One region of the Streptomyces sp. NBC_00536 genome, then DNA from elsewhere that is predicted to be linked to it. Evidence: riboswitches for the same ligand, from Rfam matches in the RefSeq annotation. Region 1 holds a riboswitch; each other region holds the start of a gene.

Region 1 (9,314 bases):
CCATGGCAGGCGTTCCGACCATCTTTCCGACGCTGCTCTACCGCGATGCCCAGGCCGCCATCAAGCAGCTGACGGAGGCCTTCGGCTTCACCCAGGCCGCGGTGTACGAGGGTGAGGACGGCGCGGTCATGCACGCCGAGCTGGCGTACGGCAACGGCATGGTGATGCTGGGCAGCAAGGGCCGGGGCGGGGTCTTCGACTCGGCCATGGCCGAGGCCGGTCCGAGCGGGGTGTACATCGTGGTCGAGGACGTGGACGCGCACCACCGCCGGGCCGTGGAGCACGGGGTGGAGGTCCTGATGCCGCCGACCGACCAGGACTACGGGTCGCGGGACTACATGGCGCGCGACGGCGAGGGCAACATCTGGAGCTTCGGGACGTACGCGCCGCAGGTTTAGGGGGTGTCTTGTGGATCACGCCGGGCTCGCGGCGCCTGGCACCGCACCTCGCCGCGTTGTCGTCGGTCGCCAATGCTCCGCATTGACTCCCTCCTCCGCCTTGCGATGCACGGCACCAGACGCCGCTCCCTGATCCGGCCTGATCCACAAGACACCCCCTGACCCTGCGGCGCGTCCGCCCGTGCGTGTGCCGGCTCAGACCCCGCCGGTGTGCACCTGGAAGGCGGCCCGGCGCATCGCCTTGGCCAGGGCCGGGTCGGGGTGCGCGGCGGCCAGGGCCACGAGCACCTGCACGGTGCGCGGGTGGCCGACCGCGCGGACCTCGTCCAGCAGCCGGGGCACGGTGGTGCGCACGGCCGAGTCGAGGTGGCGGGCCAGCAGCTCCGCCTCGCCGTGGTCGGCGATGGCGGCCGCGGTGTCGACCCACAGCCAGGTCGACTCCTCGCGGGTGAGCACGTCCTGGGCCTCGTCGGGGTCCACCCCGTCGTGCTCGGCGAGCCAGAGCAGGGCGTAGGGCCGCAGCGCGGCCTCGCGGGCCGCGGCGCGGACCTCGGGCTCGGCCGGGGCTCCGACGACGCGCAGCGCTTCGAAGGCCAGGCCGCGCAGCAGGGCGTCCTCCCCGCGGGCGGCGTGCAGCAGCTCGCTGACGGCGTGGCCGACGGGCCGGGCGGCGAGCCAGGCCTGGTATTCGGCGCGGGCCGGGCCGGGGGTGAGCCGGGCGCAGCCGTGCAGCATGGCCGCGGCGGACTGCTCGATGTTCCCCGCGGGGCTCTGGGCGGCCACGCAGATCTGCTCCAGCTTGACCCAGACCGCCCAGCTGCCGAGCGGGGTGAGCGCGGCCATGGCGGGGCCGAGGGTGACGGCGTCCACGGCGGCCAGGCCGCCGAGGGCCCAGCGCAGCAGGCGGGCCAGCGGGACGGGCCGCTCGGCGGCGGCCGGGGCGACGCCAGCGTCGGACACGGTCGCGCCGGGGTCGGACGCGGGGGCGTCGTAGGGGACTTCGCAGCGTTCGTCGCGCAGTTCGACGACGCGCTGGCCGAGCAGGTCCAGCAGTGCGGGGACGGTGACCGGACCGGCGGAGAGCTGGAGCAGGGACAGCACCTGGGGCATCGACTCGACCACTTCGGCGACGGCCGAGGGGGCGATGTCGGCGGGGGCCGGGTGGACGAGCGACCAGGCGTCGAAGAGGGCGACCCAGCCGCGCAGGACGGCGGTGTCGTCGCGGTCCCAGGCGCGCAGCCGCCAGCCGGGGCGGGCGTGGCCGCCGTGCACCTCGACGAGGCCGGCGAGCCGGGCGCGGTCCCAGCCGACCTGGATCTGGCCGTGCGTCAGACCCAGCTGCCGGGCGGCCCGTTCGACGTCGGCGGCGGCCAGCGCGCCCGCCGGGGCGGGCCGGGACCCGTCCGCGACGCCGAGGTGGTGCTCGGCCCAGCGGGCCAGGCGTACGGCGTCGGCCAGCGAGGCGCGGGCCCGGTTCGCGAGGTCGGGCGCGGCGGGGGTGCCCGCCGGGGGCCGGGGGGCCGGCCGGGTGCTCCGGTCCGTCACTGCCTTGCGGGCCGTGGCGACGGAGCGCGGAGAGACGAGTCGGAGTCTGGAGTCGCGAGCCAACTGCTCATCAGGCTTTCGGGACGTCACGGAAGCAGTCTCGCTCGTCACCGCCCGAAAGCCCAAACGGAACCGGCCGTTGCCGCCGAAGGCCGGTGGGTGATAACGGGACGAACCGGCCTTCACGTCACGGTGGCTACATAAGAGGGGTCAGGAACCTGCGCAGGGCTTCCTCGTAGCCGGCCGGATCCGCGTTCCACATCGCCCCGTGCGGGGCGTCGCGGACGGTCCGCAGGGTGACGAGGTCGGGCCGGGCCTCGGCGAGGCGGCGCGAGGGTTCCCAGGGGGCGAGGGTGTCGTCGGGCCCGTGGAAGATCAGTACGGGCACGCGCACCGCCGCCGGATCGACGCCCGGGGGCTGCCGGTCGGCCCGGAGCCCGGTGCGCCCCTCGGCGGCCCGGACGGCGAGCGGAAGCAGCGCGGCGGGGGTGCCCCGGGCGGCGGCGAGCCGCCCGAGGGTGGTGCGCCAGTCCAGCACCGGGGAGTCGAGGACGAGGCCGCAGATGCGGTCGGCGAGCGCGGAGCGTTCGGCGGCGTGCAGGGCCATGGTGGCGCCGGTGGACCACCCGTGGAGGACGACCCGGCGGGCACCGAAGCGGAGCGCGTAGCGGATGGCCGCGTCCAGGTCGCGCCACTCGGAGGCGCCGAGGTGACCGAGGCCGTCGGGCGGGGCGGGGGCGCCGAGGTCGCCGCGGTAGGCGAGGTCGAGGACCGGGAGGCGGTGGTGGTTCAGGAAGGGCATGACCACCATCGGGTGTTCCCGGGTGGCGCCGAGCCCGTGCACGGTGATCACCCAGGTGTCGCGGGCGGCCGGCACGAACCAGGCCGGCAGCGCGCCCAGCTCGCCCGGGACGTCCACGTCGGCGTGGTCGAGCCCGAGGGCGGTGCGCGGGTTGCCCAGGTGGATCTGCGGGGTCAGCCGGACCCGGGTGCCGTGCTCCAGGGCGCCGTGGGTGACCCCGACGAGGCGCCGGACGACGGTGTCGGGGTCGTGCGGGGCGTCGGGCAGGACCGCGCCGACGACCGCGTGCACCCCGGGCGCGGCCAGCGCGTAGGTGCCGGGCCACAGGGAGGCCAGCGACCGGGTGAGGGTGATCCGGTCCTCGGCGGTGGAGTGGACGCTGAGCCGGGGGCCGCCGGGCAGCGGGCGGCCGGGCTCGCCCCGCAGGGCGCCGTCGGCGGCGTACCGGGCGGCGGCGACCGCGGCCACTCCGGCGGCCGCGGCCAGGCCTGCGGCGGCGGTGAGGGTGGCGGTGACGGTCCTGGCCGTCGTCGTTGCGGAGCGCACCGCTCCAGTGTCGGACGGCCGGGTCGCCCCGGCCAGCGGAGCGGATCGCTCCGGCGGCGGCAAAAGACGGCAGGAGAGGGTGATCTGGGTCTCCTCCGGGGGTCCCGGCGGGCGGTTCGGTGGGCCGAAAGACCCCCGTTCGGCCGGTTGTCGACCAGCCCCTGACGTGCGCGAATCGATATATCCATGAATCAATGGGGACGAGGGTCCCAAACCAGCCCTGACCTGGTACACCGCTCCGCCCGTTTCAGTTCATCTTCCGTTCACCCAGGTTGCCTACGGTCGGCGTGCCACTGACGTCAAACAGAAGCCTGGGTAAATGGAGCACGTAACGCTTCTCCTCGGGATCGTGATCATCACCGCTCTCGTGTTCGACTTCACGAACGGTTTCCACGACACGGCCAACGCGATGGCCACCACCATCTCGACCGGCGCACTCAAGCCCAAGACGGCGGTGGCCATGTCCGCCGTGCTGAACCTCGTCGGCGCGTTCATGTCCGTGGAGGTCGCCAAGACGATCTCCAAGGGCCTGGTCAACGAGGAAGGCATCCAGCCGGAGGTCATCTTCGCCGCGCTCGTCGGCGCGATCCTCTGGAACCTCGTCACCTGGCTGGTCGGCCTGCCGTCCAGCTCCTCGCACGCCCTGATGGGCGGCCTGGTCGGCGCGGCCGTCGCCTCTGCCGGCCTCGGCGCCGTCAACGGCGGCACGCTCGTCACCAAGGTGCTGCTCCCCGCGGTCGCCGCGCCGATCGTGGCCGGTGTGGCCGCGATGCTCGCCTCCAGGCTCACGTACAAGCTGGGCGCGAACGTCGACGCGAAGACCTCGGCCAAGGGCTACAAGGCCGGTCAGATCGCCTCGGCCGGACTCGTCTCCCTCGCGCACGGCACCAACGACGCGCAGAAGACCATGGGCATCATCACCCTGGCGCTGGTCGCCGGCGGCGCCCTCGCGCCCGGCTCCAACCCGCCGGTCTGGGTCATCGTCTCCGCCGGCATGGCGATCGCGATGGGCACCTACCTCGGCGGCTGGCGCATCATCCGCACCATGGGCAGCGGCCTGACCGACCTCCAGCCGCAGCAGGGCTTCGCCGCCCAGACCTCGGCCGCGAGCGTCATCCTGGCCTCCTCCAGCCTCGGCTTCTCCCTCTCCACCACCCACGCCTGCTCCGGCGCGGTGATGGGCGCGGGTCTGGGCCGCAAGGGCGGCGTGGTCCGCTGGTCCACCGCCTCCCGGATGTTCATCGCCTGGGGCCTGACCCTGCCGGCCGCCGCACTGGTGTCCGCGGGCGCCGAGCTGGTCATGCGCACCGGTGACGTCGGCGTGGCCGCCGTCGCGCTCTTCCTCGTCGGCTCGATCGTCGCCATCTGGCTGATCTCGCGCCGCCAGGTCGTCGACCACACCAACGTGAACGAGGTGGCGGACACCGCCGCCGAGGCGCCGGGCGTGGTCACCACCGCGATCGCCGCCGTCGCCGTCCCGCCGGTCGCGGGCAGCACCGCCGCGGTCACGGACGAGGCCTTCAAGGCGACCATCCCGACCCCGACCCCGGCCGCTCCCCCGGCACCGGCGGCTCCCGCCGCCGCGGTCTGACCCACAGAGGAATCGGCAGTATGAAGATCGACTGGGCAGCACTCGGCTCCGTGTTCGGCGTCAGCCTCTCCGCGACCGTCGCCCTCGTGACCCTGTTCACCCTGGGCATCGTGGGCCTGTCGAAGCACGAGACCGCGACGGGCCAGGGCGGCGCCGCCCACCTGGCGCGCACCGGCGCCTACGCCTGCTTCGCACTGTGCGCGGTGGCCGTCGGCTACGCGATCTACCTGATCGTCAGCTGACGGCACGGGGGCGCGCCCGCGCGCCCCACCGGCACCTCAGCGGCACCGCACGTCCGAAAGCTCCCTCCGGCCCAATGCCGGGGGGAGCTTTCGCAGGTCAACGGCAAGTTGACGGGCGTTCGCGGTGCGTGGTGGACTGCCGGAGCCAATACGGCGGCATGAAGAGGAAGTCCGGTGCGAATCCGGCGCGGTCCCGCCACTGTCACCGGGAGCCACAGGCTCCCGGAAGCCAGGAACTCTCGCCACCGGACACGTCGAACCAGGGCGCGGACCCTGAGTGAGGACCCACCTGCCCCATGCGTGCCGATCGCGTTTTCGCGTACGGCGCGACGGCCGGCCTGATCGGCGACCGGATCCTCGGTGATCCGCGCCGCGGCCATCCCGTCGCCGCCTTCGGAAAGACCGCCGCCGCCGTCGAACGAGCCCTGTGGGGCGACAGCCGGGCCCGGGGAGCCGTGCACGCCCTGGTGTGCGCCGGGGGCGCGGCCGCCATCGGCGCGCTCGGCGCCCGCGCCGTGCGCTCCCGGCCCGCCGCCGCCCGTATCGCCCTGACCGCGGCCGCCACCTGGGCGGTGGTCGGCGGCACCTCGCTGGGCCGGGAGGCCCGGGCCATCGGGGGCGCGCTGGCCGCCGGGGACACCGAGGTGGCCCGCGAGCGGCTGCCCCACCTGTGCGGGCGCGACCCGCAGGCCCTGGACGAACAGCAGATCGCCCGCGCCGTCGTGGAGTCCGTCGCCGAGAACACCTCCGACGCCGTCGTCGGCGCCCTGGTCTGGGGCGCGCTGGCGGGGGTGCCCGGGCTGCTGGGCTTCCGCGCCGTGAACACCCTGGACGCGATGGTCGGCCACAAGTCCCCCCGCCACCTGCGCTACGGCTGGGCCTCGGCCCGGCTCGACGACGTCGCGGGCTGGCCGGGCGCGCGGCTGACCGCGCTGGCCGCCGTACTGGCCGGACCCGACCGGTGGGGCGCCGTACGGGCCTGGCGCGCGGACGCGGCCGCCCACCCCAGCCCGAACGCCGGACCGGTGGAGGCCTCCTTCGCGGGGGCGCTCGGGGTCCGCCTCGGCGGCACCCTGGCGTACGCCGGGCGCGTGGAGCACCGGGCCGTGCTGAACGGGGCCGCGGGCCGCCCGGTCGAGGTCGCGGACATCGAGCGGGCCGTCCGGCTGTCGCGCCGGGTCACCTGGATCTCCCTCGGGGCGTGTGTGTCGCTGCGGTTCCTGTTGTCACAGTGCACGTCAGGTCGTCGCACGTCAGGTCGTACTACGAAGGGACGCGCATGAGCGGCGCACGGCGCGGCGGCGGACTCCTGGTCGCCGGCACCACCTCCGACGCGGGCAAGAGCGTGGTCACGGCGGGCATCTGCCGCTGGCTGGCCCGCCAGGGCGTGAAGGTGGCCCCCTTCAAGGCCCAGAACATGTCCCTGAACTCCTTCGTCACCCTGGAGGGCGCCGAGATCGGCCGCGCCCAGGCGATGCAGGCCCAGGCGGCGAAGGTCGAACCGACCGCGCTGATGAACCCGGTGCTGCTCAAGCCCGGCAGTGACCAGAGCAGCCAGGTGGTGCTGCTGGGCAAGCCGGTGGGCGAGATGAGCGCCCGTGGCTACCACGGGGGCAGGCAGGAGCAGTTGCTCGGCATCGTCACGGACTGTCTGGAGCAGCTGCGGGGCACGTATGACGCCGTGATCTGCGAGGGGGCGGGCAGTCCGGCCGAGATCAACCTGCGGCGTACGGACATCGTGAACATGGGCATCGCGCGGGCCGCGCGCTTCCCGGTGGTCGTGGTCGGCGACATCGACCGCGGCGGGGTCTTCGCCTCCTTCTTCGGTACGACGGCGCTGCTGTCCCCCGAGGACCAGTCGCTGATCGCGGGCTACCTGGTCAACAAGTTCCGCGGTGACGTGTCCCTGCTGGAACCCGGCATGGAGATGCTGCGGGGCCTGACGGGGCGCGCGACGTACGGGGTGCTGCCCTTCCAGCACGGGCTCGGCATCGACGAGGAGGACGGCCTGCGCGTCTCGCTGCGCGGCGCCGTACGGGAATCCGTGGTCGCCCCGCCCGTCGGGGAGGACGTGCTGCGGGTCGCGGTGTGCGCGGTGCCGCTCATGTCGAACTTCACCGACGTCGACGCGCTGGCCGCCGAACCGGGCGTCGTGGTCCGGTTCGTGGACCGGGCCGAGGAACTGGCCGACGCCGACCTGGTCGTCGTACCCGGCACCCGCGGCACCGTGAAGGCGCTGGCCTGGCTGCGCGAGCGCGGGCTCGCCGACGCGCTGGCGCGGCGGGCCGCCGAGGGACGCCCGGTGCTGGGCATCTGCGGCGGCTTCCAGGTGCTGGGCGAGACCATCGAGGACGACGTCGAATCCCGGGCCGGGGTCGTCGACGGGCTGGGGCTGCTGCCCGTGCGCGTCCGCTTCGCGCGGGAGAAGACCCTCGCGCGGCCGAGCGGGCACGCGCTCGGCGAGAGCGTCGAGGGGTACGAGATCCACCACGGGGTGGCCGACGTGCGGGGCGGGATCCCCTTCCTGGACGGCTGCCGCGTCGGTGAGGTGTGGGGCACGCACTGGCACGGGTCGCTGGAGAGCGACGGCTTCCGGCGGGCCTTCCTGCGGGAGGTCGCGGCGGCGGCGGGGCGGCGGTTCGTTCCGGCGGCGGACACGTCGTTCGGGGCGCTGCGGGAGGAACAGCTGGATCTGCTGGGCGATCTGATCGAGGAGCACGCGGATACCGGGGCGCTGCTGCGGCTGATCGAGGGCGGGGCTCCGGCGGGGCTCCCGTTCCTCCCCCCGGGTGCGCCGTGACCGCGGCCCGGGCGTTCCCGAAACTGGGCTCTGCCCAGACCCGGTCCTCAAACGCCGGACGGGCTGAAATCCTCCAGCCCCGCCGGCGTTTGAGGCGCGGGGTCCGGGGCGGAGCCCCGGCAATGGTCCGCACCTTCGAAGGAGTGAGCAACGCATGAGCACGCCCTACCCGTTCACCGCACTGGTCGGCCAGGCCGACCTGCGCCTCGCGCTGCTGCTCAACGCGGTGAGCCCCGCGGTCGGCGGCGTGCTCGTGCGCGGCGAGAAGGGGACCGCCAAGTCCACCGCCGTGCGCGCGCTGTCCGCGCTGCTGCCGCAGGTGGACGTCGTCCCCGGCTGCCGGTTCAGCTGCGCGCCCACCGCCCCGGACCCGGCCTGCCCCGACGGCCCGCACGAGGCGGGCGGCCGGGCCGCGCGGCCCGCGCGGATGGTGGAGCTGCCGGTCGGCGCCTCCGAGGACCGCCTCGTGGGGGCGCTCGACATCGAACGCGCCCTGTCCGAGGGCGTGAAGGCCTTCGAGCCGGGCCTGCTGGCCGACGCGCACCGCGGGATCCTCTACGTCGACGAGGTCAACCTGCTGCACGACCACCTCATCGACCTGCTCCTCGACGCCGCCGCGATGGGCGCCTCCTACGTCGAGCGCGAGGGCGTCTCCGTCCGGCACGCGGCCCGTTTCCTGCTCGTCGGCACGATGAACCCGGAGGAGGGCGAGCTGCGGCCGCAGCTGCTGGACCGGTTCGGGCTGACCGTCGAGGTCGCCGCCTCCCGCGAGCCCGCGCAGCGCGTCGAGGTGGTGCGCCGCCGGCTCGCGTACGAGGACGACTCCGCGGCCTTCGCCGCGCGCTGGGCCGTCGACGAGGCGGACGTACGGGACCGCGTGGTCGCGGCACGTGCCCTGCTGGGCCGGGTGGTGCTCGGGGACGGCGCGCTGATGCAGATCGCCGCGACCTGCGCCGCCTTCGAGGTGGACGGGATGCGGGCCGACATCGTGATGGCGCGCACCGCCACCGCACTGGCGGCCTGGGCCGGGCGGACGGACGTCCGCAAGGAGGACGTGCGGCAGGCCGCTCTGCTGGCGCTGCCGCACCGGCGGCGGCGCAACCCCTTCGACGCGCCGGGGCTGGACGAGGACAAGCTGGACGAGATCCTCGACTCCTTCCCGGACGAGGAGCCCGAGCCCGACCCGGAGCCCGAACCGGAGCCGGAGGGTCCGGACGACGGCGGACCTGAGGGCGGACCGGACGGCGGGCCCGACGGCGGACCGGACGGCGGCGGGCTGCCGCCGCAGGGGCACGGCCAGGATCCGGCGCCGGAGTCCGCTCCGGAGCCGGACGGCGGCACCCCAGACCCGGCGGAGGCCGAGGGGGCTCCCGAGCCCGCCCCGGCCCGC
Region 2 (9,314 bases), 3.7 Mb from region 1:
CCTCGCCCGAGTTCAAGGAGCGCCAGGAGCGCACCCTGGAGGGCGCGAAGATCATCGCCGAGCGCCTGGTGCAGGACGACGTCACCAAGGTCGGCGTCTCGGTGCTCTCCGGCGGTACGGACGTCCACCTGGTCCTGGTCGACCTGCGCGACTCCGAGCTGGACGGCCAGCAGGCCGAGGACCGGCTCCACGGGATCGGCATCACGGTCAACCGGAACGCCATCCCGAACGACCCGCGGCCGCCGATGGTCACCTCGGGCCTGCGGATCGGCACCCCGGCCCTGGCCACCCGCGGCTTCGGCGCCGAGGACTTCACCGAGGTGGCCGAGATCATCGCCGCCGCGCTGAAGCCGGAGTTCGACGCCGAGGACCTCTCGGCGCGCGTCTCCGCGCTCGCCGCGAAGTTCCCGCTGTACCCGTCGCTGTAGGTCACACCGTCCTAGGCGTCCGGAGGGGTCCGGGCCTGTTTTCCACAGGTCCGGGCCCTTCTTCGCGACCAAGGTCCCAGACGGGCGTGCCCTTCTGCCTATGAAATAGCCAAATTCCGGCAAATAGGCTTCACGTAAAGGCGCGGCAGCAGCCGGCCCGGCATCCCCCGTCAGGACGGACACCCCCTCTCATGGACATGAGCGCAGCGAACAGGAAGGGACTCAGTCTCTTCGCGCTGATCATGATCGGCATAGGCTCGATCTTCGGCTCCGGCTGGCTCTTCGGAGCGGGCACGGCGGCCCAGGTCGCGGGACCCGCGGCGCTCGTCGCCTGGGTCATCGGCGCCGTCTTCATCGGCATGATCGCCATGTCCTACGCCGAGGTGGGCGCCGCCTATCCGATCCCGGGCGGCATGGCCCGCTACGGCCACCTCTCGCACGGTCCGGTGCTGGGCTTCATCACCGGCTGGGCGGTGTGGATCGCCGTCGCCTCGCTGATCCCGATCGAGTCGATCGCCGCGACCCAGTACATGTCCTCGTGGAGCTTCGGCTGGGCCAAGGACCTGGTCGACGTCCAGTCCCACCAGCTGACCACCTTCGGCATGCTGGTGGCGCTGGCGCTGACCGTGCTGCTGTGGCTGTCCTGCTACTGGTCGGTCCAGCTGCTGGCCCGGATCAACGCGGGGCTGACCCTGGTCAAGTTCGCCATCCCGGTGCTCGCCGTGATCGCCCTGGTCGCCTCCGGGTTCCACACCGAGAACTTCACCGCGCACGGCGGCTTCGCGCCGAACGGCTGGTCCGCCGTCCTGACGGCCGTCACCACCTCCGGCGTGGTCTTCGCCTTCAACGGCTTCCAGGCCGTGGTCAACCTCGGCGGGGCCGCCAAGAACCCCGGCCGCGCCATCCCGATCGCCCTCGTCGGCGCGCTCTCGCTGGGCCTGGTCATCTACCTGGCCCTGCAGGCCGCCTTCCTGGGCGCCGTACCGCCCGAGCACCTCGCGCAGGCGGGCGGCTGGGCCGGAGTGAACTTCAACTCACCCTTCGCCGAACTCGCCAAGCTGCTGATGATCCACTGGGTCGTGGTGATGCTCCAGTTCGGCGCCTTCATCTCGCCCGCCGGTTCCAACATCGCCAACGTGGCCTCGGCCGCGTACATGGTGCAGAACCTCTCCGAGACCGGCTTCTTCCCCAAGAAGCTGAAGCAGACGCACCCCGTCTACGGCACCGCGCGGCCCGCGATGTGGCTGAACCTCGGCTTCTCCGTCCTGCTGCTGGTCACCGTCGGCCACAGCTGGAAGACCCTGGCCCCGATCATCTCGGCCGCCATGGTCATCTCGTACCTGATCGGCCCCGTCGCGGTCGGTGTCTTCCGGGTCACCAAGCCCGGCCTCAAGCGGCCCTTCCGGCTGCCGCTGGCGGCCGTACTGTGCCCGCTGACCTTCGTCTTCGCGGCCTGCGCGCTGTACTGGTCCAAGTGGCCGAACACCGGCATCGTGACCGCGCTGACCCTGGTCGCGGCCCCGGTCGCGGCGGTCGTCCTGGCCCGCAAGGGCGAGCGGGCCGGGACATCTGCACACCTCCTCCGGCAGTTCGCTCCGGCCTGGTGGATCGTCGTCTTCCTCGGCTGCCTGTCCCTGCTGTCCTACCTGGGCAGCACCGACTTCGGCGGCACCGGCCGGATCCCGGACGGCCTGGACATCGCCCTGGTCGCGGGCATGGCCGTCGCCGTCTATTACTGGGCCGTCCGGGCGGGCATCAAGGCCCACCGGGACGGGCTGCCGGGCCCCGACCCGGTGCTCGACGCGGATGCCGACGCCGACGCCACCGCGGAGCAGCCCGCGGGCACCGGCGAACGGGGACGTGAGCTGTCGCACGCCTGACCCTTCTGTGACCCGTTCGACGGCCGAGCCGTTCACCTCACCGCGTTAAGCTCGGCTGTCGGACTAATCCGAACAATCCACCTCTCCTGCCCCCTCCCACCCCACGAGCAGACAAGGGAGTCCGCCACCGTGGCCATCTCCGTCTTCGACCTTTTCTCCATCGGCATCGGCCCGTCCTCCTCCCACACGGTCGGCCCGATGCGCGCCGCACGCATGTTCGTGAACCGGCTGAAGAAGGACGGTGTCCTCGCCCAGACCGCCTCCGTACGGGCCGAGCTGTTCGGCTCGCTCGGCGCCACCGGGCACGGCCACGGCACCCCCAAGGCGGTCCTGCTGGGCCTGGAGGGCCACTCCCCCCGCTCCGTGAACGTGGAGACCGCCGACGCCGAGGTCGAGCGGATCCGCCAGAGCGGTCGGCTGCGCCTGCTGGGCGCGGAGATAGGCGATGGCCACGAGATCGCCTTCGACGAGCCGAACCAGCTGATCCTGCACCGCCGCCGGTCGCTGCCGTACCACGCGAACGGCATGACCCTCTTCGCCTACGACGACGCCGGCACCCCGCTGCTGGAGAAGACCTACTACTCGGTCGGCGGCGGCTTCGTCGTGGACGAGGACGCGGTCGGCGAGGACCGGATCAAGCTCGACGACACCGTGCTGAAGTACCCCTTCCGCTCCGGTGACGAGATGCTGCGCCTCGCGAAGGAGAGCGGCCTGTCGATCTCCTCGATGATGCTGGAGAACGAAAAGGCCTGGCGCACGGAGGAGGAGATCCGCGAGGGCCTCCTGGAGATCTGGCGGGTCATGCAGGCCTGCGTCGCGCGCGGCATGTCCCGCGAGGGCATCCTGCCGGGCGGTCTGCGGGTCAAGCGCCGCGCCGCGGGCACCGCCCGCCAGCTGCGCGCCGAGGGCGACCCGCAGGCGCACGCCATGGAGTGGGCGACGCTGTACGCGATGGCCGTCAACGAGGAGAACGCGGCGGGCGGCCGGGTCGTCACCGCCCCCACCAACGGCGCCGCGGGCATCATCCCGGCGGTCCTGCACTACTACATGAACTTCGTGCCGGGCGCGGACGAGGACGGCGTGGTCCGCTTCCTCCTCTCCGCGGGCGCCATCGGCATGCTGTTCAAGGAGAACGCCTCGATCTCCGGCGCCGAGGTCGGCTGCCAGGGCGAGGTCGGCTCGGCCTGCTCGATGGCGGCGGGCGCCCTCGCCGAGGTGCTGGGCGGCACCCCGGAGCAGGTGGAGAACGCGGCCGAGATCGGCATGGAGCACAACCTCGGCCTGACCTGTGACCCGGTCGGCGGTCTGGTGCAGATCCCGTGCATCGAGCGCAACGGCATGGCGGCCGTCAAGGCCGTCACGGCGGCGAAGATGGCGATGCGCGGCGACGGCACGCACAAGGTCTCCCTGGACAAGGTCATCAAGACCATGAAGGAGACCGGCGCCGACATGAAGGTCAAGTACAAGGAGACCGCGCGCGGCGGCCTCGCGGTCAACGTCATCGAGTGCTGACCTGACTCCGTAAGCGCGCCCGCACGTTCCGGGGCCCGGTCCGCCGACGCGGACCGGGCCCCGGCGCGTGCAACCGTCAGGCCGTATGGCGTGTCTTCCAAGGTGCCACTACTGTCCCCGGCATCCGAAGAATCGGGGGACGTCATGCTCCGCCACCTCATACGCTCCGTCCGCGACTCCGTCCACCACCGCCGGCGGCTGGCGGCCGTCACCGCGGGGGTCCTGCTCACCGCCGGATTCGGCCTCGCCGTACCGGCCTCGGCATCCGCCACGGCGACGCCGCTCGTGACCAATGCCCGCTGGGGCGGGCACTGCACCTACGACCGGATCGTCATCGACCTCCAGGGCTCCGTCCCCGGGGTCACCGTCACTCCCGTCTCCGAGCTGGTCTACGACGGCTCAGGCAAGCCGGTCCCGCTCGCCGGGTCGTACTTCCTGGAGATCCGGCTGCACCCGGCCGCCGCGCACGACGAGGCCGGGAACTCCGTCTACACCGGCCCCAGGCTGCAGAAGATCTACCTCTCCAAGCTCAAGGGCCTCGCCTTCACCGGCGACTTCGAGGGGTACGTCAGCTTCGGAGCGGCCTTCGACACCGCCCCGCAGTTCACGACGTCCACGCTCCACAGCCCGGAGCGCTATGTGGTCGACATCGCGCACCCGAACACCTGCTGACGGGCACTCAGGCAGCGAACGACGACGGCGGGACCGGGCGGCCGCGCCCGGTCCCGCCGTCGTCGCGCCTGGTCAGGTAGGGTCAACAGGCCTTGGTGTACGGGAAACCGGTGCGAAACCGGTGCGGCCCTCGCCACTGTGATCGGGAAGTCCGGCGCCACTCCTGCGGGAAGCCACTGGGCCGGACGGGAGACCGCACGGGCCGGGAAGGCGGCGCCAGGGCATCAGCACCCGTGAGCCAGGAGACCGACCGGGGTGCGTTGTTCCATCCACGAGGTGCTGGAGAGGTCTCCCTACACATGCACATAGCCGAGGGGTTCCTGCCCCCCTTGCACGCGGCCGCCTGGGGCGTCGCGTCCGCCCCCTTCGTCCTGCACGGAGTGCGCGCCCTGACCCGTGAGGTCAAGGCCCATCCGGAGAGCACCCTGCTGCTCGGGGCGTCCGGAGCGTTCACCTTCGTCCTGTCCGCCCTGAAGATCCCCTCGGTGACGGGCAGTTGCTCGCACCCCACCGGGACGGGGCTGGGCGCGATCCTGTTCCGGCCGCCGGTCATGGCGGTACTGGGCACGATCACCCTGCTGTTCCAGGCCCTGCTGCTGGCCCACGGCGGGCTGACCACGCTCGGCGCGAACGTCTTCTCGATGGCGATCGCGGGGCCCTGGGCCGGGTACGCCGCCTACCGGCTGCTGAAGCGGTTCGGCGCGCCCCTGATGGTCTCGGTCTTCTTCGGCGCGTTCTTCGCCGACCTGATCACCTACTGCGTGACCAGCGTGCAGCTCGCGCTGGCCTTCCCGGACCCGGCGTCCGGCTTCGTGGGCTCGCTCGTGAAGTTCGGCGGGATCTTCGCCGTCACCCAGATCCCCCTCGCCGTGAGCGAGGGCCTGCTCACGGTGCTCGTGATGCGGCTGCTGATGCAGTCGAGCAAGTCCGACCTGGTGCGCCTCGGCGTGGCCCGGCTGACCGGCGCCCGTACGGCCGGGAAGCGGGAGGCGGAGGTCCGATGACCAGGAACGCGAAGATCAACACCCTGCTGCTGCTCCTGGTGGCGGCGCTGGCGGTCCTGCCGGTCGCACTCGGCCTCGGCGAGGGCAAGGAGGAGCCGTTCACGGGAGCCGACGCGCAGGCGGAGACGGCGATCACCGAGCTGAAGCCGGACTACGAGCCGTGGTTCTCCCCGCTGTACGAGCCCCCGTCAGGGGAGATCGAGTCCGCGCTCTTCGCCCTCCAGGCGGCGCTCGGCGCGGGCGTCCTCGCCTACTACTTCGGGGTGCGGCGCGGGCGCCGGCAGGGCGAGGCCCTGGCGGCGGGAGCCACGGACACGGCGGACGCCGACCGGCCCGCCCGGGGCGCGTGAGCGGTGCTGCCCATCGACGCCGCGGCGCACAGCAGCCGCTGGCGCCGCCGACACCCCCTGGAGAAGGCCCTGCTGGGGCTCGGCCTGACCGTCACCGCGGTCTGCCTGCCGCCCTGGCCCGGCGGGCCGCTGGTGGCGGCGGCGACCCTCGCCGTGCTGCTGGGCCCGGCCGGGGTGGCCGGGCGGCAGCTGTGGCGGGCGTTCCGGCTCCCGCTCGGCTTCTGCTTCACCGGGGCGGCGCCGCTGCTCTTCGCGGTGGGCGGCCCGGCGGGGCTGGTGTCCCTGGCCCCCGACGGCCCCCGGCACGCGGCGGAGCTGCTGCTGCGCACCTCGGCCGCCTCGCTCGGCGTGCTGCTGTTCGCCTTCACCACCCCCGTCTCGGACGTCCTGCCGCGGCTGGTGCGGGCGGGGGTGCCGGCGCCCGTCGTGGACGTGGCGCTGGTCATGTACCGGATCGGGTTCCTGCTGCTGGACTCCCTGGCGAAGATCCGCCGCGCGCAGGCGGCCCGGCTGGGCCACACCAGCCGGGCGGCGGCGTGGCGCTCCGTGGCGGGTCTGGCCGCGACCGCCTTCGTCCGCGCCTTCGACCGCGCGTCCCGGCTCCAGAGCGGGCTGGCGGGGCGCGGCTACGACGGCACGCTGCGGGTGCTCGTACCGCGGTCCACCCTGTCCTGGCGGTTCCTGGCCGCGTCGGGCGCCCTGCTGGCCGCGCTGACCGCCGCCACCCTCACCCTGAAGGAGTTCGCGCTGTGAACGCACCGGTGGAACCGCTCGTCCGGCTGGCGGGCGCGGGCTACGCCTACGAGGACGGCCCCGCCGTCCTGTCCGGGGTGGACTTCGGGATCGCCCCGGGCCGGTCCCTGGCCCTGCTGGGCCGCAACGGCAGCGGCAAGACCACGCTGATGCGCCTCCTCAGCGGCGGCCTGCGGCCCGACACCGGCGAACTGCGCCTCGACGGGGCGGTGGTGAAGTACGACCGGGCCGGACTGACCCGGCTGCGCGGGGCCGTACAGCTGGTGGTCCAGGATCCCGACGACCAGCTCTTCGCGGCCTCCGTGGAACAGGACGTGTCCTTCGGCCCGATGAACCTGGGCCTGACCACCGGGGAGGTACGGGCCCGGGTCGACGCGGCGCTGACCGCCCTGGACATCACCGCCCTGCGGGACCGGCCGACGCACCTGCTGTCCTACGGCCAGCGCAAGCGGGCCGCGATCGCGGGAGCCGTGGCGATGGCGCCCCGGGTGCTGATCCTGGACGAGCCGACGGCCGGCCTCGACCCCGACGGCCAGGAACGGCTCCTGGACGTCCTGGCGGGCCTGCGCGCCGCCGGGACCACGGTGGTGATGGCCACGCACGACGTGGACCTCGCCGTACGGTGGGCCGACGACGCGGCGGTCCTGACCCCCGACGGCATCCGCCTCGGCCCGGCGCAGACCCTCCTCGCGGACCCCGCGCTGCTCGCCTCGGCGGGCCTGCGCGCGGCCTGGTCCCCCGCGGTGACGGCCGTCCTGCGCGCCCACGCCCTGCTCCCGCCGGACGCCCCGGGTCCGAAGACCCCGGAAGCCCTGGCCGCCTGGCGGTGACCGCGGCCCGCGGGGGCGCGGCGGCGCCCGCGGGGCGTATCTAGGATGGCCGCATGTCGCTGCCGCATGCCATCCTCACCGCGCTGCTGGAGAAGCCCTCGTCGGGGCTGGAGCTGACGCGGCGGTTCGACAGGTCGATCGGGTACTTCTGGTCGGCCACGCACCAGCAGATCTACCGCGAGCTGGGGCGGCTGGAGGAGGGCGGGCTGATCCGGGCGCTGCCCGGCGAGCAGCCCGTACGGGGACAGCGCAAGGAGTACGAGGTCCTGCCCGCCGGGAGCGCCGAACTGGCGCGCTGGGTCGGGGAGAGCCAGGATCCCAGGCCCGTCCGGGATCCGCTGCTGCTGCGCGTCCGGGCGGCCGGGGTCGTCGGGGTGCGCGGGCTGGGGCCGGAGCTGCGGCGCCATCTGGAGCTGCACCGGGCGCAGTTGGCGGAGTACGAGGCCATCGAGGAGCGGGACTTCCCGCCGGGCCGGGACTCCGACGAGGACCGGCTGCGGCGGCTCGTGCTGCACGGCGGGCTCGGTCTGGAGACGTTCTGGCTGCGCTGGCTGGAGGAGGCCGTGGCCGAGGTCGAGCGGCTGGAGGAGCGGGCGGGCGGCTGACGCGCCTGGGCCCCGGCAGGGGGCGCAGGCGCGTGCGGGACCGCTCGGTCCGGGACGGCTCGTCCGGGACTACTTGTTCAGGGAGGCCCAGAACTCGTCGAAGCTCATGCGACCGTCGCCGTTGGCGTCCTTGCTCGCGATGATCGCGTCGGCGACCGCTCCGGTGACGTACGCGTCGCCCATCGCCTTCATGGCCGCGCTGTACTCGTCGGCCGTGACGAATCCGTCGCCGTCCGCGTCGAAGCGGCCGAACGTCTCGCGCGCGCTCTCGATGTCCGCCATGGGTCCACCCCTTCTTGGTGCTTGTTGACCGGCTCAGGGTAGCGGCCCCGGGAGCGGTCTCCCGCCGGGGGGCCCGATCGAGCGGTCGATAGAAATGCGATTACCCCGGAGTAAGGCGGAAGCAACAATTCCAGCCAACAAATCGGACCCCCACTTGTCACGCTCCGGGATCACGGCATAACGTACCGACATTGCCGCCACACCAGGAGCGCAGGGCTCCCAGGGACAAGCGGCAACAAGGGCGATCACACACAGGTGACGATCACAGTTGACGCATCATTCGAAGTTCTGCCCTTCACCCGTGCCTGCCGCCACATCTGGGAAGACGGCGACCATGTGCTCATTGGCGTGAGTCCTGGTAACAGTTACTTCACCGCCGAGCGCATCACCAGCCTCTCCCAGTGGGCCACGACCCGCTTCGCACAGGTCGACTTCGTGTACGCAGACCTCCACGTGGACCGGATGTTCGCCGCGTTCGGTTACACCCAGGAGCACGCGGAGAAGCGTGCCACGAAGGAGATCAAAGCGGTCCGGCGGCGGATCTTGAAAGGCGTCGGGGAATCAGGGCCCCAGGACGCCGAGATCCGGGTGAGGGCACTCTCCGAATTCCAGGGCAACCCGGTCTACGAGCTGCTGCACCGACGCGTGCTGCACTTTCTGGAAACAGACGATGAATTCCGCAAGGGGTGCGAGGAAATGGCACTCCACTTCGTGGGATCCAAGCTCGCCGAAGGCGAATCCATCACCGACGAGCAGCTGCGGGTCTGTTTCGACTACATGGCCGCGGAACTGCCGTTCTTCCTCGACACCCCGAGCATTCTCGGAGTGCCGTCCTCCGTCGCGGCCTACCACGTCAAGATGCCGCTGACCGATGTCCTCTACGCACGCGGCGGGGGCCTGCGCGCGACCCGCAACCAGGCGTACGCCGTCGTCCGGCCCGAGGCCGTCGCACAGACGAACACGAACACGAACACCGCACCAGCCGAAAGGACCGTCGA
Region 3 (9,314 bases), 1.7 Mb from region 1:
GAGAACCGCAATGACGCACGGCTGTGGAACGACGTGTTCGTCCTGGCCCAGGACCTCCTCGGCATCCCGCGCGGCACGGTCCGCGCGACCGTCCTGATCGAGACGATCACCGCCGCCTTCGAGATGGAGGAGATCCTCTACGAACTGCGCGAGCACAGCGCGGGGTTGAACGCGGGCCGCTGGGACTACCTCTTCAGCCTGATCAAGACCTTCGGCCACCGCACCGACTTCCAGCTGCCCGACCGGGCCGCGGTCACCATGACGGCCCCCTTCATGCGGGCCTACACCGAACTCCTCGTCCGGACCTGCCACCGGCGCGGCGCCCACGCCATCGGTGGCATGGCCGCCCACGTCCCGAGCAAGGATCCGGACGCGAACACCGCCGCGTTCGCGAAGGTCCGGCTCGACAAGGAACGCGAAGCCGAGGACGGCTTCGACGGCTCCTGGGTCGCTCACCCCGGACTCGTCCCCGTCTGCCGCGCGGTCTTCGACAACGTCCTGGGGGAGCGGCCGCACCAGCTGGAGCGCACCCACGAGGACGTCGAGGTCACCGCCGCCGACCTGCTGTCCGTACGCCGGATCGCCGCCCCGCCGACCTCCGAGGGCATCCGCTCCAACGTGGCCGTGGCCCTGCGCTACTTCGACGCCTGGCTGCGCGGCAGCGGCGCCGTCGCCCTGAACGGGCTGATGGAGGACGCCGCGACCGCCGAGATCGCCCGCGTCCAGATCTGGCAGTGGCTGCGCCACGAGCGGGTGGACCGGAGCACGGTCATCGACCTCCTCGACGCCGAATGCGCGGCCCTGGAGGCCGAGGACCCGCGCTCGCTCGCCCTCGAAGCGCGCGAGGTCTTCGTGGACACGGCGCTGTCGGTGCGCCTCCCCGCCTTCTTCACGCCCGAGGCCTACGCCCGCCACCTCGTCCGCCGGGCCTGAGGGGGCCCGGGCCGGGCCTGAGGGGGCCCGGCAGGTCTCCGGGCCGAGGGAGGACCGGAGACACAGGAGAAGGCCGGGGGTGCGGTGAGCGGTGTCACCGTTGATGTCACCGCACCCCCGGCGTGTCTCATTTCACCGTCCGGTATGTGGAAACCGGTGTTCATCCACCGGTCGACGCCTTACCGTTGGCCTCGCAGCTGGTTCGCCCCGTCCGCCAGGCGGGATGCGTCGTAAGAGGGAACCCGGTGAGAATCCGGGACTGCCCCGCAGCGGTGAGCGGGAACGACCGCCGTCATACGCACTGGGACCCGAACCGGTCCTGGGAAGCGACGGCCAGTAGATGCCGGCCCCAGTGGCCTGCGCGCCCGCGAGTCCGAAGACCTGCCCGTTGCCCGAGCGCGATCGACCGCGCCCGGTTTCCCGGTGACCTCGTGGGCGGGTCGGCGTGCTCAGGGCGGATCCTCCCGTCCCGTACCAGGCGTACCACCAGCCGTACGGGACCACGGCGGGCCGCCCGTTCCGGCACCCTTCGCACCCTCGGCCCGTCACCGGGTCCATGGAGACACACTCGCGAAGGAGAGTTCCGTGACCACCGAGTCCGCAGCCGCGGCAGTACGGGCCACCGTGTACGGCTACCCCCGCCAGGGCCAGCGCCGTGAACTGAAGAAGGCCATCGAGGGCTACTGGAAGGGCCGCGTCACCGCGGACACCCTCCGGGAGACCGCCCGCGACCTGCGCCGGGCCAACCGGGCCCAGCTGGCCGGGGCCGGCATCACCGAGGTGCCCACCGGCGACTTCTCGTACTACGACCACGTCCTGGACACCACGGTCATGGTCGGCGCGATCCCCGCCCGCCACCGCGCCGCCGTCGAAGCGGACGCACTCGACGGGTACTTCGCGATGGCGCGCGGCACCCAGGACGTGGCCCCGCTGGAGATGACCAAGTGGTTCGACACCAACTACCACTACCTCGTCCCCGAGTTGGGCCCCGATACCGTCTTCACCGCCGACGCCGCCAAGCAGGTCGCCGAACTCACCGAAGCCCTCTCCGAGGGGCACACCGCCCGGCCCGTACTGGTCGGACCGGTCACCTACCTGCTCCTGGCCAAGCCCGCCCCCGGCGTGGCCGCCGACTTCGAGCCGCTGACCCTGCTGGACCGGCTGCTCCCCGTCTACGCACAGGTGCTCGCCGAGCTGCGCGCGGCGGGCGCCGAGTGGGTCCAGCTGGACGAACCGGCCCTGGTCCAGGACCGCACCCCGGCCGAACTGAACGCCGCCGCCCGCACCTACCGCGACCTCGGCGGCCTCACCGACCGCCCGAAGCTGCTGGTCGCCTCGTACTTCGACCGGCTCGGTGACGCCCTTCCGGTCCTGGCGAAGGCTCCGGTGGAGGGTCTCGCCCTCGACTTCACCGACGCCGCGGCCGCCAACCTCGCCGACCTCGCCGCCGTCGGCGGCCTGCCCGGCAAGCGCCTGATCGCGGGTGTCGTCAACGGCCGCAACATCTGGATCAACGACCTCCAGAAGTCGCTGACCACCCTCGGCACCCTCCTCGGGCTCGCCGACCGGGTCGACGTCTCCGCCTCAAGCTCGCTGCTCCACGTCCCGCTGGACGCCGACGCCGAACGGGACATCGATCCGCAGATCCGGCGCTGGCTCGCCTTCGCCCGCCAGAAGACCGTCGAAATCACCACGCTGGCCCGCGGGCTCGCCCAGGGAACCGACGCGATCACCGCCGAACTCGCCGCCAACCGCGCCGACCTGGCCTCCCGCGCCCACTCCCCGATCACCCACGACCCCGCCGTCCGGGCCCGTACCACCGCGATCACGGACGCCGACGGGCGCCGCGCACAGCCGTACGCCGACCGCGCCGTGGCCCAACGTGCCCACCTGGGCCTGCCGTTGCTCCCGACGACGACCATCGGTTCCTTCCCGCAGACCAACGAACTGCGGGTGGCCCGCGCCGACCTGCGGGCCGGACGCATCGACACCGCCGGCTACGAGGAGCGCATCAAGGACGAGATCCGCGAGGTGCTGTCCTTCCAGGAGAAGACCGGCATCGACGTCCTCGTGCACGGCGAGCCCGAACGCAACGACATGGTCCAGTACTTCGCCGAACAGCTCACGGGCTACCTCGCCACCCAGCACGGCTGGGTCCAGTCGTACGGCACCCGCTATGTGCGCCCGCCGGTCCTGGCCGGGGACATCTCCCGCCCCGAGCCGATGACCGTGCGCTGGACGACGTACGCCCAGTCGCAGACCGCCAAGCCGGTCAAGGGCATGCTCACCGGCCCCGTCACCATGCTCGCCTGGTCCTTCGTCCGCGACGACCAGCCCCTCGGGGTGACCGCCCGGCAGGTCGGACTGGCCCTGCGCGACGAGGTCAACGACCTTGAGGCGGCCGGTACTTCGGTCATCCAGGTCGACGAGCCCGCCCTGCGCGAGACCCTCCCGCTGCGCGCCGACGGGCACGCCGACTACCTCGCCTGGGCCACCGAGTCCTTCCGCCTCACGACCTCGGGCGTCCGGCCGGAGACCCAGATCCACACGCACATGTGCTACGCCGAATTCGGTGACATCGTCCAGGCCATCGACGACCTCGACGCCGACGTCATCAGCCTGGAAGCCGCCCGTTCCCACATGCAGGTGGCGCGCGAACTCGCCGGGCACGGCTACCCGCGCGAAGCCGGGCCGGGCGTCTGGGACATCCACTCGCCGCGCATCCCCTCCACCCAGGAGGCGGCGGCCCTGCTCCGCAAGGGGCTGGAGGCCATCCCGGCCGAGCGGCTCTGGGTCAACCCCGACTGCGGGCTGAAGACGCGCGGCTGGCCCGAGACCCGGGCCTCCCTGGAGAACCTCGTCGCCGCGGCCCGCGAGGTCCGCGCGGAGACCGGCACCGCGACCGTCTGACCCAACGGTCTGGTCCGACCGCCTGATCCGCCCTCGGGCCGGACCGTCCGGGTGCCCCGGATGGTCCGGCCCGAGGTGGTGACCGCTGGAAGGGCGTAACTCAGGCTCGCAGGCCGTCCAGTTCTGCGCAGATCGCCTCGCGCAGAGGGTTGTGGAGGACCGAGTATCCCGGCAGGAACTGCACGTCCCCGGCCACCGCGAAACCCGCGTCCAAACGCCGCAGCACGGCAGGGTTCTCGCCCCGGAGAGCACTCCCGATCCGGTCCATCCGCCAGTCATCAGTCATATCGGGAAACCTACACGGCGACCCGGCGACCCTCCTCGCGGCGCCGCAGCAGATCGGCGGTCGCCGTGTCGGCCGGCAGGAACGCCTCCAGGTGCAGCTCGGCCAGGGTGACGTCCACGGCGGTCGCGAACGAGGTCAGGGTGGTGAGCAGTCGCAGCTCGCCCTCCGCCGTGCGCAGCCGCAGCGGTACCGCGAAGCCGAGGTGTTCGGCGGAGGCGGAGGCGGGGGCGGTCGGCGGGAGATATGAGGCCAACTCCTCGTGCAACGCGTCGAGTTCGGGGTCAGGGTGGGCCGTGGCGCGGGCGCGCAGGCTCTCGGTGATGTGCCGCCCCCATGCGGCCATGAGCGCGGACGGTGCGGTGACGCTGGCGACGACCGAGGGCGGTCGCGCCACCGTGTTCATACGGACCGCCAAAGGCGGCGTGAGGCAGGAACAACTCGCCCTCGCCGCCAATGTCCTGTCGCCCGTGGTCAGCCAGGACGGGAAGCGGATCGCCTACCTGCGCGAGGCGGACGGGGTGGTGGTCTGGCACGACGTGACGCCTTCGGGCAAGCAGTTGCTGGGGCCTCCGCACCCCCTTCGCGGTGGTGAGATCACGCACTTCACGTTCAGTGCGCTGGAGGGCTCTTCCAAGATCATGGGCTTCTCGCCGGACGCACGCCGGTTGGTGGGCGTGTCATCGAAGGGGGCCGGAGCGCCGACGCAGGAGGCGGTACGCGTGTGGGACCTGGACACGGGCGGGCTCCGGATACTGCCGCAGCAGGTCACGGGGGTTCAGGAGGTGTGGTTCGGGCCGGACGGGAACACCCTGGTGGCCGCGCGCATTGTGGGGGAGGCGAAGCTGGAGTCCTCGGTGGCGTCGGTCGACATCCGCACCGGGACGCTGCGTGAACTGGCGAAGGGCACCGCGTGGTCGGGCACCGCGGTCTCCGGGGACGGAAGTGTGGTGATCGCCTGCCAGGACAAGTTGACGAACCCGGAGACGAAAGAGGCCCGTTACCAGGCTGTACGTGTAGCGGACGGGCAGGTGCTCAGCACCTTCAGTCGGGGGGCCGACAGCTCGTGCACGGATGCCACGGTCGACAGGGCGGGTGAGCATTTCGCGGTGGAGGCCCGGGGGAGCGACTGGACCCTTGTCGACACGCGACAAGGCGCGAAAGCGCAGCCCTTCCTAGGCCCCGACCTCGACTATTCGGCCGTCATCGCCGGTCTGCCCCTCCTCGGTACGTCGAGCGAGCCGACCCTCGTCACCCGGGGCAAGAACGCGGTGACCGGGTGGGGGCTGGCAGAGGACGACGGCGTCGCCGCATACAGCCCTCCCGCCCTGCTCGGAGACGGAAGCACGATGGTGGTCCGCATGGGCGAGAAGGGCGACACCCTGCGCGTCGTGGAGACGGAAGGTGAGGAACGAGTCCTCGCCTCGGTGCACAACGACGCCGGGACACCCCCGGACGCGAAGCAGCAAATCCAGGTCAACAAGGCCCAGACCCTGGTGGCGGACGTCTCGGACCGGAACCGGATCACGGTCCACGAGCTGCCCTCGCTGCGTCGAGTGGCAGAGTTCACCACGGCGCAGCCGCCCGTCGACAAGAACGGGAAGTCGGCCCTGCTGCAGTTCATCTTCCATGACGACGACCAGCTTGTGACCGTCTCCGGCACGCACGTCGAGCACTGGGACGCTCGCGCGGGACGCCGCCTGTCCGAGCCTCTCGACCTGCGTGACCTGCGGCTCACCACGAAGGACAAACCGGACTACTTCGTGGGCCGCCACCCCGAGCCGGGGTATGTCAGCGTCACCGTGGGTGGCGAGCCGGAGGTGCACGCCATCGATCTGAAAACAGGCAAGGAGAACAAGGGACTTCGGATTCGTCTCGGCGACGATCTGAACGTGGCCGTGTTCCTGACCGATCCGCGCTATGTGGCGGTGATGACCAAGGGCGGCATGGTGGAGCTGTGGTCGGTACGCGGTCCCGGGCAGGCACCGAAGAGAGTGGCGGGCCCGCTCGGGCCGCTGAAGGAGGACCGGTGGGCGGCGGGACTCACCAGGGGCGCGGGATTCTTCCTGGCCAACAAGAGTTCCGTACGCTTCCTCAAAGCCGACGATCCCGGATACCGGGAGACGTACGAATTCGCGTCGGACCAGGGCTTCCTGGCAACGGCCAACGGCGGCAAGGCGCTCCTGCGCGCGCCTGTGTCAGGAGGGCGCCTCTCCTTGCTCCGCCTCGACCCATCCCTGTGGAAGCGCCACCTGTGTGCGGTCCTCGGCCGTGACCTGACGGACGACGAGCGGGACGGGCTTCCCAACGGCCTGCCGGCCGAGATCTGCCCGCCCCGTTGACGGAACGCCCGGCGGGCAGGCGTCGGGATCGCGACGCTCTTCCGCCGGTTCCCGGACAAGGCCGCCCTCCTCCGGGGTCTGACTGGCGCCATCGAAGCCGCCCTGACGTTGGCCGCCGCCGAGCACCACTTGCTGACGGCGGCCCGGCGGACCTCGTGCCCGACGACCTCAAGCGCATCATGAGCATGCTCGTCAGCGTCCTGTGGACCATGGACCCGGCCGAGGACGGCTGGCGGCGGTACGTGACCCTGCTCATGGACGGCCTGAACCCCACCGCCGCCAGCCCCTTGTCCCACCCGGCGCCCCCGCTCCTGCGCAGGCCTCAGACCTGAGGGATCGTCAGGCTCGGTCAGCGGACCCGGCCGTAGAGGTTCGGGTTGTAGGCGTCGAAGGTGGAGATCCGGACCTGCTTGCCGGGGCGGGGGGCCTCCAGGTACCGGGAGTCGCCCAGGTAGACGGCCACGTGGTGGATGCCGGAGGCGGAGCCGTCGGAGCTCCAGAACACCAGGTCGCCGCGGCGCAGTTCGGACCGGGAGATGGGGGTGGTGGCCCGGTACTGGTCGTCGGCGACCCGGGGGAGGTTGATCCCGGCACTGCGGTACGCAGCCTGGACCAGGCCGGAACAGTCCCATCCGTGGGGGCCGTTGCCGCCCCAGACGTACGGGTCGCCGAGGTGCGAGTTGGCGAAGGCGATGGCGGACTCGGTGCCCTGGCGTACGGGGGTGCCGGAGCCCGAGGAGCCTCCGGAGGGGGTCGACGAGCCGCCCGAGCCGCCCGAACCACCCGTGTTGCGTTCGTACTTGTCGCGGTGGCTCGTCCAGCGCCACCAGCCCGTCCGGTCCTGGTACCAGTAGACGCGGTCCGTGGAGTCCCAGCCGGCCCGGCCCCGGAAGGTCGGCTCCCCGGTCCGTGCGGTGGACGGCGCCGGGCTGTCCGTACGGCCGCTGTGGGCGACGTACTTGTCGTAGTGCGAGGTCCAGCGCCACCAGCCCGAGCCGTCCTTGTACCAGTACTTCGACCCGTCCCAGCCCGCCCCGGCGGGCGCAGGTTCGGCCGCGGCGCTCCCGGCGCCCGCGCCGATCAGCAGGGTGGCCCCGACGGCCGCGACCACGGCCCCGCGCACGGGGCGGCAGCTGCGGTACCAGGACTCGGCCCCGGAGCCGGGGCCCGTGGTGGCGCAGCCCGCGCAAGTGCAGTCCGTGGGTATGTCGTCGGTGAATCGGGGTGCGGGCATGCGGGATCCTTCTCCTCGGATTGTGGGTTGTGGGTTGTGGCGGTGGTGGTGTGCGCTGGTCCGGCGGTGCCGAAGCGTCAGCGGGCGTCGGCGGCCGTACCGCGTGCCGTGTAGAAGGCCACGGTCAAGTCCTTGACCAGGGCCTTGCGTTCGTAGTCGTCCAGGCTCACGAGTCCGCGGTCGGACATGCGGTGGACGGTTTCGTCGACCGCGTCGATGACGGAGGTGAGGACGGAGTCGCGGTGCCGTGCGTCGATGGCCGCGACGCGGCGGCGCTGCATCGCGGCGGCGACCTCCGGGGCGTAGTCGATGTGCACGGGGTGGGCGGAGAAGACCTGGATGCCGACGGCCCGCGCCTCGGCGGCCAGCACCCGGGTCAGTTCGGATCCGAGGGCCTCGGTGTCGCGCAGGGTTCCCCCGGGCTCGGCGCCGTCCCCCGGTGCGAAGGAGTCGGCCGGTAGCCGCGAGAGCACCCGGGCCGTGCCGGATTCCACCTGTTCGCGCAGGTAGGAGGCGTGGTCATCGACGCAGAGCAGGGCGCGGGCGGTGTCCTTGACCCGCCACACGACGAGGACGACCACGCGGAGCGAGGTGCCCTCGGAGTCGACCACCGGGAGCGGATCGCTGCGCCAGTGCCGCAGGCGTACGTCGATCCGCGCGCGGGACGGCAGCGGGCTGTGCCAGAGGAGACCGGTCCGCCGGACCGTGCCCCGGTAGCGGCCGAAGAGGGTCAGCACCCGGGCGTGCCCGACACGGCCGCGCCGCAGCCCCGTGAGGGCGAGCAGCGCGGCGACCGCACAGCCGGCCAGGGCGCCGACGGGCCACGCGTCGGCCGGTGTGGTGGAGAGGCGCAGGGGTTCGTGGCGGACCACGAAGACGGCTCCGGCGCCGCAGAGGAGCAGGACGAGCACCGCCCACCAGCCGGAACAGGCACGCGCGGGCCGTTCGGCGAGGTCGGGATCCGGTATGCGTACGGGAAGGACCGGGTGGGGGACGGGCGGCCGCGCCCCGGCGGCGCCGCCCGGTGCGGCGGCGGTGGCGGGGCCGGGGGCCGGGTCCCGCCACGCGGGGAGGGAAGCGGTGTCGGCGTCCTCGCGGAAGAGCGGGTCCAGGACGAGGGGGCTGCGGTAAGGCCGTATGACGAATTCCGGCGGCGCGGGGGCGGACGGTGGAGGGACGGGCACCCGAGGTATCTCTTCGCCTGGTACCCCCGGTCCCCCCGATGACGCTTGCGACACAACCACACCCCACACATCCGAAGAACAAGGCCGGTGATATAGCGGATGGTTCCGGCATATCGGCCATTTGTTCGTGATCATGACATGCGTGCGAGAGTGGCACAATTTTCACCACATCCACCGCGTGGCGAACTTGTATCTAAGGATGCATGTAAGCGTGTAGGATGTGTGCGAGTGAGAGAGATGACATGTCCGGATGTGTCCGGTCGCAGCCTGCGCGGGTGGACTCGAAGGACTCGAAGGACTCGAAACGCGACCGCGGGCGACCTGGCCGCCGTCGCCGGATGCCTCGTGGCCGTACTCCCGGACCTCGCCGCCCGGTGGCGGCCCGGAGCGCACCTCGGCGTCGCGGCGACCCTGACCCTGTACGTCCT

Evidence for each region. A riboswitch is a leader RNA that binds a small molecule or an ion and turns the genes downstream of it on or off. The one in region 1 is predicted to bind cobalamin.
Region 2: another riboswitch for cobalamin. It lies ahead of OHS33_RS25580 (energy-coupling factor ABC transporter permease); the one in region 1 lies ahead of OHS33_RS08470 (cobalamin biosynthesis protein).
Region 3: another riboswitch for cobalamin. It lies ahead of metE (5-methyltetrahydropteroyltriglutamate--homocysteine S-methyltransferase); the one in region 1 lies ahead of OHS33_RS08470 (cobalamin biosynthesis protein).

The regions. Positions count from the first base shown of each region.
Region 1 covers NZ_CP107819.1:1,965,578-1,974,891, forward strand. The annotation lists gene OHS33_RS08445 (VOC family protein) at 3-398, shown strand; gene OHS33_RS08450 (hypothetical protein) at 594-2,033, opposite strand; gene OHS33_RS08455 (alpha/beta hydrolase family protein) at 2,140-3,291, opposite strand; gene OHS33_RS08460 (inorganic phosphate transporter) at 3,611-4,882, shown strand; gene OHS33_RS08465 (hypothetical protein) at 4,903-5,124, shown strand; cobalamin riboswitch at 5,240-5,385, shown strand; gene OHS33_RS08470 (cobalamin biosynthesis protein) at 5,421-6,407, shown strand; gene OHS33_RS08475 (cobyric acid synthase) at 6,404-7,924, shown strand; gene OHS33_RS08480 (putative cobaltochelatase) at 8,079-9,314, shown strand, end outside.
Region 2 covers NZ_CP107819.1:5,712,561-5,721,874, reverse strand. The annotation lists gene glyA (serine hydroxymethyltransferase) at 1-428, shown strand, start outside; gene OHS33_RS25595 (APC family permease) at 620-2,308, shown strand; gene OHS33_RS25590 (L-serine ammonia-lyase) at 2,438-3,820, shown strand; gene OHS33_RS25585 (AMIN-like domain-containing (lipo)protein) at 3,965-4,492, shown strand; cobalamin riboswitch at 4,569-4,761, shown strand; gene OHS33_RS25580 (energy-coupling factor ABC transporter permease) at 4,792-5,496, shown strand; gene OHS33_RS25575 (energy-coupling factor ABC transporter substrate-binding protein) at 5,493-5,846, shown strand; gene cbiQ (cobalt ECF transporter T component CbiQ) at 5,850-6,599, shown strand; gene OHS33_RS25565 (energy-coupling factor ABC transporter ATP-binding protein) at 6,596-7,429, shown strand; gene OHS33_RS25560 (PadR family transcriptional regulator) at 7,483-8,034, shown strand; gene OHS33_RS25555 (EF-hand domain-containing protein) at 8,104-8,316, opposite strand; gene OHS33_RS25550 (tRNA-dependent cyclodipeptide synthase) at 8,572-9,314, shown strand, end outside; gene OHS33_RS25545 (cytochrome P450) at 9,314-9,314, shown strand, end outside.
Region 3 covers NZ_CP107819.1:266,624-275,937, reverse strand. The annotation lists gene aceB (malate synthase A) at 1-933, shown strand, start outside; cobalamin riboswitch at 1,115-1,336, shown strand; gene metE (5-methyltetrahydropteroyltriglutamate--homocysteine S-methyltransferase) at 1,519-3,843, shown strand; partial or broken gene OHS33_RS01260 (diadenosine tetraphosphate hydrolase) at 3,998-4,129, opposite strand; gene OHS33_RS01255 (MmyB family transcriptional regulator) at 4,140-4,472, opposite strand; gene OHS33_RS01250 (WD40 repeat domain-containing protein) at 4,471-6,468, shown strand; partial or broken gene OHS33_RS39765 (hypothetical protein) at 6,481-6,651, shown strand; gene OHS33_RS01245 (hypothetical protein) at 6,624-6,800, shown strand; gene OHS33_RS01240 (C40 family peptidase) at 6,818-7,702, opposite strand; partial or broken gene OHS33_RS01235 (SPFH domain-containing protein) at 7,780-8,706, opposite strand; gene OHS33_RS01230 (sensor histidine kinase) at 9,232-9,314, shown strand, end outside.